Linked DNA regions of Silvibacterium dinghuense. The protein of the gene in region 2 interacts with the protein of the main gene of each other region in a pairwise test. Links are inferred from orthologs where the notes say so. Each region holds a gene or a part of one and is shown on either strand. Other genes may lie near its edges. The genes, in order: aceE and nth.

What was found.
Region 1: the proteins of nth (region 2) and aceE interact in binary tests that used the Escherichia coli proteins (3 or more experiments, as listed by UniProt). The link is inferred for Silvibacterium dinghuense from one-to-one orthologs.

What each region holds. Positions count from the first base shown.
Region 1 is NZ_SDMK01000001.1:1,282,927-1,286,375, forward strand. What follows is about bases 38-3,277. They hold aceE (pyruvate dehydrogenase (acetyl-transferring), homodimeric type), read left to right. Parts: upstream 38-407; coding sequence 408-3,077; downstream 3,078-3,277. Other genes in these bases: ispD (2-C-methyl-D-erythritol 4-phosphate cytidylyltransferase), read right to left, coding at 38-206. Outside these bases: more of ispD, read right to left, coding at 1-37; ESZ00_RS05060 (hypothetical protein), read left to right, coding at 3,279-3,449. UniProt on the Escherichia coli protein: Component of the pyruvate dehydrogenase (PDH) complex, that catalyzes the overall conversion of pyruvate to acetyl-CoA and CO(2).
Region 2 is NZ_SDMK01000002.1:675,650-678,834, reverse strand. Bases 108-3,083 are described here. They hold nth (endonuclease III), read right to left. Parts: upstream 1,987-3,083; coding sequence 1,228-1,986; downstream 108-1,227. Other genes in these bases: ESZ00_RS12025 (hypothetical protein), read left to right, coding at 2,898-3,083; ESZ00_RS12030 (YceH family protein), read right to left, coding at 2,063-2,815; ESZ00_RS12040 (uroporphyrinogen-III synthase), read left to right, coding at 455-1,231; hemC (hydroxymethylbilane synthase), read left to right, coding at 108-458. Also shown: more of hemC, read left to right, coding at 1-107; more of ESZ00_RS12025, read left to right, coding at 3,084-3,185. UniProt on the Escherichia coli protein: DNA repair enzyme that has both DNA N-glycosylase activity and AP-lyase activity. The DNA N-glycosylase activity releases various damaged pyrimidines from DNA by cleaving the N-glycosidic bond, leaving an AP (apurinic/apyrimidinic) site.

The DNA.
Region 1 (3,449 bases), on a different replicon or contig from region 2:
ACGTGTGCCTTGACCCGCTCCACCTCGTTCGGACGCACGGCCACATAAATGCCCGCGATCGCCGGAACATCGGCAAAGGCGCGCAACGTGTGGATCAGGATCGGCGTGCCGGCCAGCTCAAGAAACTGCTTCGGAGCCGCCGAGGCCTGCCCCGCTGCCATCCGCGTGCCCAAACCGGCCGCGGGAAGAATGACGAAGACGCGCATAAGGACTGGAGTATATCAACAAATGCAGGGAAAACAGGGTAGAGAGGGTAGAGGGTAGGGCATAGAAGAAGTTCGCTCTTTGCCTCATATCTGGTGCAGCTCAAGAGGAAACCAGTCAAATCGTGACTCAGCCCCCTGACCCCTGAGCTCTGTGCCCTGCGCTCTGTATACTGAAATGTTCCGCGCAGGCGGATTCTCCCTATGAGCACAAAAGCAGAAATTCCCGTTCAGCCGGACTTCCTCGCCGAGGTCCAGGAGTGGATTGAAGCCTTCGACGAAGTCGTAGTCGGCGAAGGCCCCGAACATGGCGCGGAGCTGCTCGACGCTCTCCGCCGCCGCGCGCGCGAAGCCGGAGTGACGGCTGCCAGCGAGATCACCACCCCCTACCTCAACACCATCCCCAGGCACGAGGAAGAGACCTACCCGGGCGATCGTAACCTCGAGCAGCGCGTCGAGGCCCTCATCCGCTGGAATGCCATGGCCATGGTGCACGGCCAGAACAAGAAGGATGCCGGCATCGGCGGCCATATCGCCACCTATTCTTCGCTGGCCACCCTGCTCGAAGTGGGCTTCAACCACTTCTTCCGCGCCGACTACAACGGCCAGCCGGGCGATTTCGTCTACTTCCAGGGCCACGCCTCGCCGGGCGTCTATGCCCGCGCCTTCCTCGAAGGCCGCCTCACCGAGGAGCACCTCAAGAATTTCCGCCACGAGCTGCGCGACACGCCGGGACTCTCGTCCTATCCGCATCCCTGGCTTATGCCCGATTTCTGGCGCTTCCCCACGGTCTCGATGGGCATTGGCCCGCTGAACGCCCTCTACCAGGCGCGCTTCATGCACTATCTCGAGAACCGCGGCCTCATCGAGAAGACCAACCGCAAGATCTGGGCCTTCGTCGGTGACGGCGAGACGGGTGAGGTCGATACCCTCGGCGCGCTGCCCATCGCCACGCGCGAGAAGCTCGACAACCTGATCTTCGTGGTCAACTGCAACCTGCAGCGCCTCGACGGCCCGGTCAGCGGCAACAAGCGCATCATCGACGAGCTCGAAGGCGTCTTCCGCGGCGCCGGCTGGAACGTCATCAAGGTTGTCTGGGGCGCGGACTGGGACAAGCTCTTCGAGCGCGACCACCAGGGCCTGCTGCTCAAGCGCATGGAAGAGTGCGTGGACGGCGACTACCAGGCCTACAAGGCCAAGGGCGGCGCCTACCTGCGCCAGCACTTCTTCGGCAAGTACCCCGAGTTGCTCAAGCTGGTCGAGGACTACTCCGACGAGCAGCTGGCGAACCTGCACCGCGGCGGCCACGATCCGCAAAAGATCTACAACGCCTACAAGCGCGCCATCGAACACACCGGCAGCCCGACCGTCATCCTGGCGAAGACCGTCAAGGGCTACGGCATCGGCACCACGCAGGCCCGCAACGCCTCGCACCAGGAAAAGAAGCTGAGCGATGACGGCGTTACCGCCTTCATCAAGCAGTTCAACATCCCGATTCCCGAGGAGCAGGCCGCGGCCGGCAAACCGTGGAAACCGGAAGCGAATGCGCCGGAGATCGAGTACCTGCAGGCGCGCCGCGCCGAGTTGGGCGGCTACCTACCGCAGCGCACCGTGGCCCCGATGAACTTCAAGGCCCCCGCGCTCGACTACTACGGCGAGTGGACCGGCGGCTCGAAGGGCCGCGAGGTCTCGACCACCATGGGCTTCGTCTCCATCCTGCGCCACCTGCTCAAAGACGCGGAGTTCGGCAAGTACGTCGTACCCATCGTGCCCGATGAAGGCCGCACCTTCGGTCTCGAATCGGCCATCCGCCAGGTGGGCATCTACGCGCCCGAAGGCCAGAAGTACACCCCGCACGACTCCGACATGCTGCTCAGCTATCGCGAGGAGAAGGACGGGCAGATTCTCGAAGAGGGCATCACCGAGGCCGGTTCGCTGGCATCATTCACCGCCGCAGGCACCGCGTATGCCAACTACCGCGTCCCGGCCATTCCCTTCTACATGTACTACTCGATGTTCGGTTTCCAGCGCATCGGAGACATGATCTGGGCCTTCGCCGACTCGCGTGGCAAGGGCTTCCTGATGGGAGGTACCGCCGGACGCACCACCATGCTCGGCGAGGGCCTGCAGCACCAGGATGGCCACAGCCACGTGCTGTCCTCGACCGTGCCCACCTGCCTCAGCTACGACCCGGCCTTCGTCTACGAGCTGGCCACCATCGTCCAGGACGGCATCAAGCGCATGTACCAGGACAACGACCAGGTCTTCTACTACATCACCATGTACAACGAAGACTACGCCATGCCTGCCATGCCCGAGGGCTCGCAGGAAGGCATCCTCCGCGGCATCTACAGGTTCCAGGCCGCGCCGAAGGGCAAGGCAACTGCACAGCTCTTCGGCTCCGGTCCCATCCTCAACGAGGTCATCAAGGCGCAGGCCATTCTCGCCGACAAGTACGGCGTGCAGGCCGACGTCTGGAGCGTGACCAGCTACAACGAGCTGCGCCGCGACGCCCTCTCGGTCGAGCGCTGGAACCGCCTGCATCCGGCCGAGCCGGCGAAAAAGCCGTACATCCTCGAAGCGCTCGGTAACGCCAAGGGCCCGATCATCGCGGCTTCGGATTACATGAAGTCGATTCCCGACTCGCTCGCGCCCTGGCTGCTCGACCGCCTCGTCACGCTCGGCACCGACGGCTTCGGCCGCTCGGACAACCGCGAGCACCTGCGCCGTCACTTCGAAGTGGATGCCCCGTCGATCGTGGCCGCCACGCTCTCGAAGCTGGCCCGCGACGGCAAGTTCGACGCGAAGAAAGCCCAGGCCGCCTTCGCCGAACTCGGCATCGACACCGAAAAGATCGACGCCGCCAAGGCCTAACCAAACACTAGAACCAGACACGAAGAGCGCCGCAAGGCGCTCTTCGTGTCTGCGAAGGTTTTAATATTCGATTGTCATTCCGACCGGAGCGAGCCAAAGGCGAAGCGCAGTGGAGGAACCTGCGGTTCTTCTAATAAGCGAGGAAACGGATGCCCCATCCAAGCTCCGCTTGGGTGAGAGGATACGGACCTGAGATTGACGATGAGATTCTTACCGCAAAAAACTCTCAAGACCATCGACACGGCGGACGAGATCCAGTTCCTTCTCGTCCAGCGTCCGAGCTGGCTCCGATACGCAATCCCACTCCCTTTCATAGCCCTGCTCGTCTGGCAGGCCTCCGGATCCTTCGATCTCGCCGCCCTCTTCGGCGCC
Region 2 (3,185 bases):
AGGGGCAGGTGGATGCGATCATCCTCGCCGCCGCGGGTCTTGAGCGGCTGGAGCGCACCGAGCATTTACGCGAGCAATTTCCGGCATTGATCGTGTGCCCGGCAGCGGGGCAGGGTGCGCTGGCGGTTGAGACCCGGGCCGGAGATGCGACAACTCTTGCCGCGCTCGCGTTTTTAGACGATGAGGCAACGCGTTTTTCTGTGACGGCTGAGCGTGAAGCACTTGCGGCGCTGGGTGGAGGTTGCCAGGTGCCGATTGGTATCTATTGCCAGCCTGTTGGTGATGGGTACAGCATTCTGGGGGTGGTCGCGGCACCGGATGGCGCGAGCCTGGTCCGTGCCGAACTCGAATGCCAGAAAGAAGAACGGCCTGAGGTGCTGGGACGTAGGCTGGTGGAGAAGCTGCTGGCCGCGGGTGCCCGGGATATTCTCTCTTTGCTGACCTCCGTGCAGCCATGAACCTGCCGCTCATGGGCCGGCGGGTGCTGGTGACACGGGCTGCGCATCAGGCGAGCCGGTTATCGGCGAGGCTGGCCGAGTTGGGTGCCGAGGTTATCGAGATCCCGTCCATCGCGCTGGACCCCCCTGAGTCCTTTGCGTCTCTCGATAGCGCAGTGCATCATCTGTCACAGTATTCGTTACTTATTCTAACCAGCGCGAATGCGGTGGCGCCGCTGCTTGCGCGGATGCAGTTCGCACAGCTTTCTGTCGATGTACTGGCTCTGCTGCGAGTGGCCGCGGTGGGCTCCGCGACAGCTAAGGCATTGCGTGAGGCTGGGGTACGTGTGGATGTGGTGCCCGATGCGTACGTCGCGGAATCGCTCTTAACCGCGCTGGGCCGTGAAATGGCCGGACAGCATGTCTTATTGGTGCGGGCGGCGGTAGCGCGGGATGTCATCCCCGAGGGGCTGCGCGCATTGGGCGCCAACGTCACCGTGGCCGAGGCTTACCGGACGGTCGTGCCGGAGGCTTCGATCGAAAAGGTCAGAGCACTGTTTACAGAAAAAGAGCGCATTCCCGACGCGGCAACGTTCACAAGCTCATCGGCGGTTACAAATTTTCACAACCTGCTCGAGAGGGCTGGTCTTGCGCGGCCCGCAGGGCTGCAGGCTGTGTCCATCGGCCCGGTGACCAGCGCAACCTTGCGCACAGCAGCCTGGGAGCCTGCAGCGGAGGCCGATCCGCATGATCTCGATGGGTTGATCGAAGCGGTGACGCGGCTATTTCGCTAGCGCAGCTTGGCTGTGTCCACGCTGGACCAGGTTTTATCCGATGCGTGGCAGAGATCTTCGAGTGTGCAGTCGACACAGCGCGGTTTGCGCGCGATGCAGACCTGCCGTCCATGATGAATGATCTCGTGGGAATACTGAATCCAGCGGTTGTGCGGGATGATCTTCATCAGATCCTGCTCGACCTTCTTGGGCTCGGTGGCCTGTGTAAGGCCGAGGCGGCGCGAGATACGCAGAACATGCGTATCGACGACGATGCCTTCCGCGAGGCCATAGGCAACGCCGAGGACCACGCTCGCTGTTTTGCGTGCAGCGCCGGGCACGGTGATGAGCTCGGCGAGGGTGCGCGGGACCTTGCCGCCGAAATCATGCGAGATGCGTCGTGCTGCGCCGGCGATGGACTTTGCCTTGTTGCGATAGAAGCCTGTGGAGCGGATTTCTTCCTCGATGGCGGGCAGCGAGGCCTCGGCCATGGCCTGCGGAGTGGGATATTTGCGGAAGAGCTCCGGGGTAACCATGTTCACGCGTGCGTCAGTGCACTGCGCCGAGAGAATCGTCGCAACCAGCAGCTCCCACGCATTGCGGTGATGCAGCGCGCATTCGGCATTCGGATAGGCGGCGGCGAGGCGGCGGAGGATCTCATCGATTCGCTCAGGCGCGAGGTCGGTCTGGGCCAGGCGTTTTGGCGAGGCTTTTGTTTTCGCAGCGGTGACTGGCGCGGAGGCGGCTGGAGTGGCCTTCTTTGCAGAGCTTTTCACCGGTTTCTTTTGAGCGGTCTTCTTGATTGCCATGGCGAGGATGTCTGTAACGGTAGTTTGTCTGATTAGGAAATGGCTACTCCGGGTTGCCGCCGGTCTCTTTGGCATCAGCTTCGATGCCGAAGAGGGTTTCAAGTCGGGCAAGCCGTTCACGGGTTTCGCGGAGTTCCGTGTGCAGGTTCGCAACTTCGGCCTCGAGCGCGGCGATGCGATCCGGTGCGGCGGTGGTATGCGTTGCCGGTGCTGCCGCGGGTTCGCGTAGAGGGAATGCTGGTGTTCCGGCGAGCGTGTGCGCGTAGCGGGCTTCCTTTTCTCCGGGCTGGCGGGGCAGCAATGTGACCAGCGGCGCATGTTCGCGGCGCTGGATGGAGTCTTCCTCGGAGGGCTGACGGCCCATGCGTTCAAGCGTAGAGGTGACGGCGCCGATGTCGTCGAAGGTGTAGAGGCGGTCGGCGCGGCTGCGTAGCTCGCCGGGCGTCTGTGGGCCGCGGAGCAGCAGCAGGCAGAGAACCGCAATTTCGGGACGTTTGAGGTCCAGCAGGTTGCGGGCCTGATGCTCGTATTTGGTAACGCGGGCATCATGCGCGCGGCGCACAAGCGACAACTCTTCGAGGCGCGACAGGGCGCGCTCGACGGCGATCTCATCGAGCTGCATCACCGGATCGCGGCTCGATTTCTGATTGCAGGCATTGAGCAGCGCGTTGAGCGAGAGGGGGTAGTACTCGGGGGTGGTGATCTCTTTTTCGATCAGGGAGCCGAGGACGCGGAGTTCGTTGGGTTCGAGCAGGATGGCCATGGGCGTCGTGATCAGGATAGCTGCTTGCGGCAAAAAAGTTTGAAACAGGGTGTTAACCGTTGAGGCGGGTGATCCGTTGTAAGGAGTAAGAGCTGTTTCGCTCAGGAGAGTTTTGATGGACGGAAATTGGGTAGGGATCGCTTTTTTTGCTGCTGTGGTCTGGATAGCCTGGATCGTATTTTCTTCTGTTCGCCGTTACAAGGTGGCGCGGTTGCAGAGCGAGGTGCAGGCAAGCCTGCTGCAGCGTATCGACTCGAGCCAGAGCCTGATCGCTTATGCGGAAACCCCCGCCGGGCGGCAGTTTGTGGATAGCCTGACAGTCGAGCGGGAACAACGGACTCCGTACACCCGTATTCTCAACAGCGTGCAGGCAGGCATTGTCCTCACGTGCTTCGGACTGGCC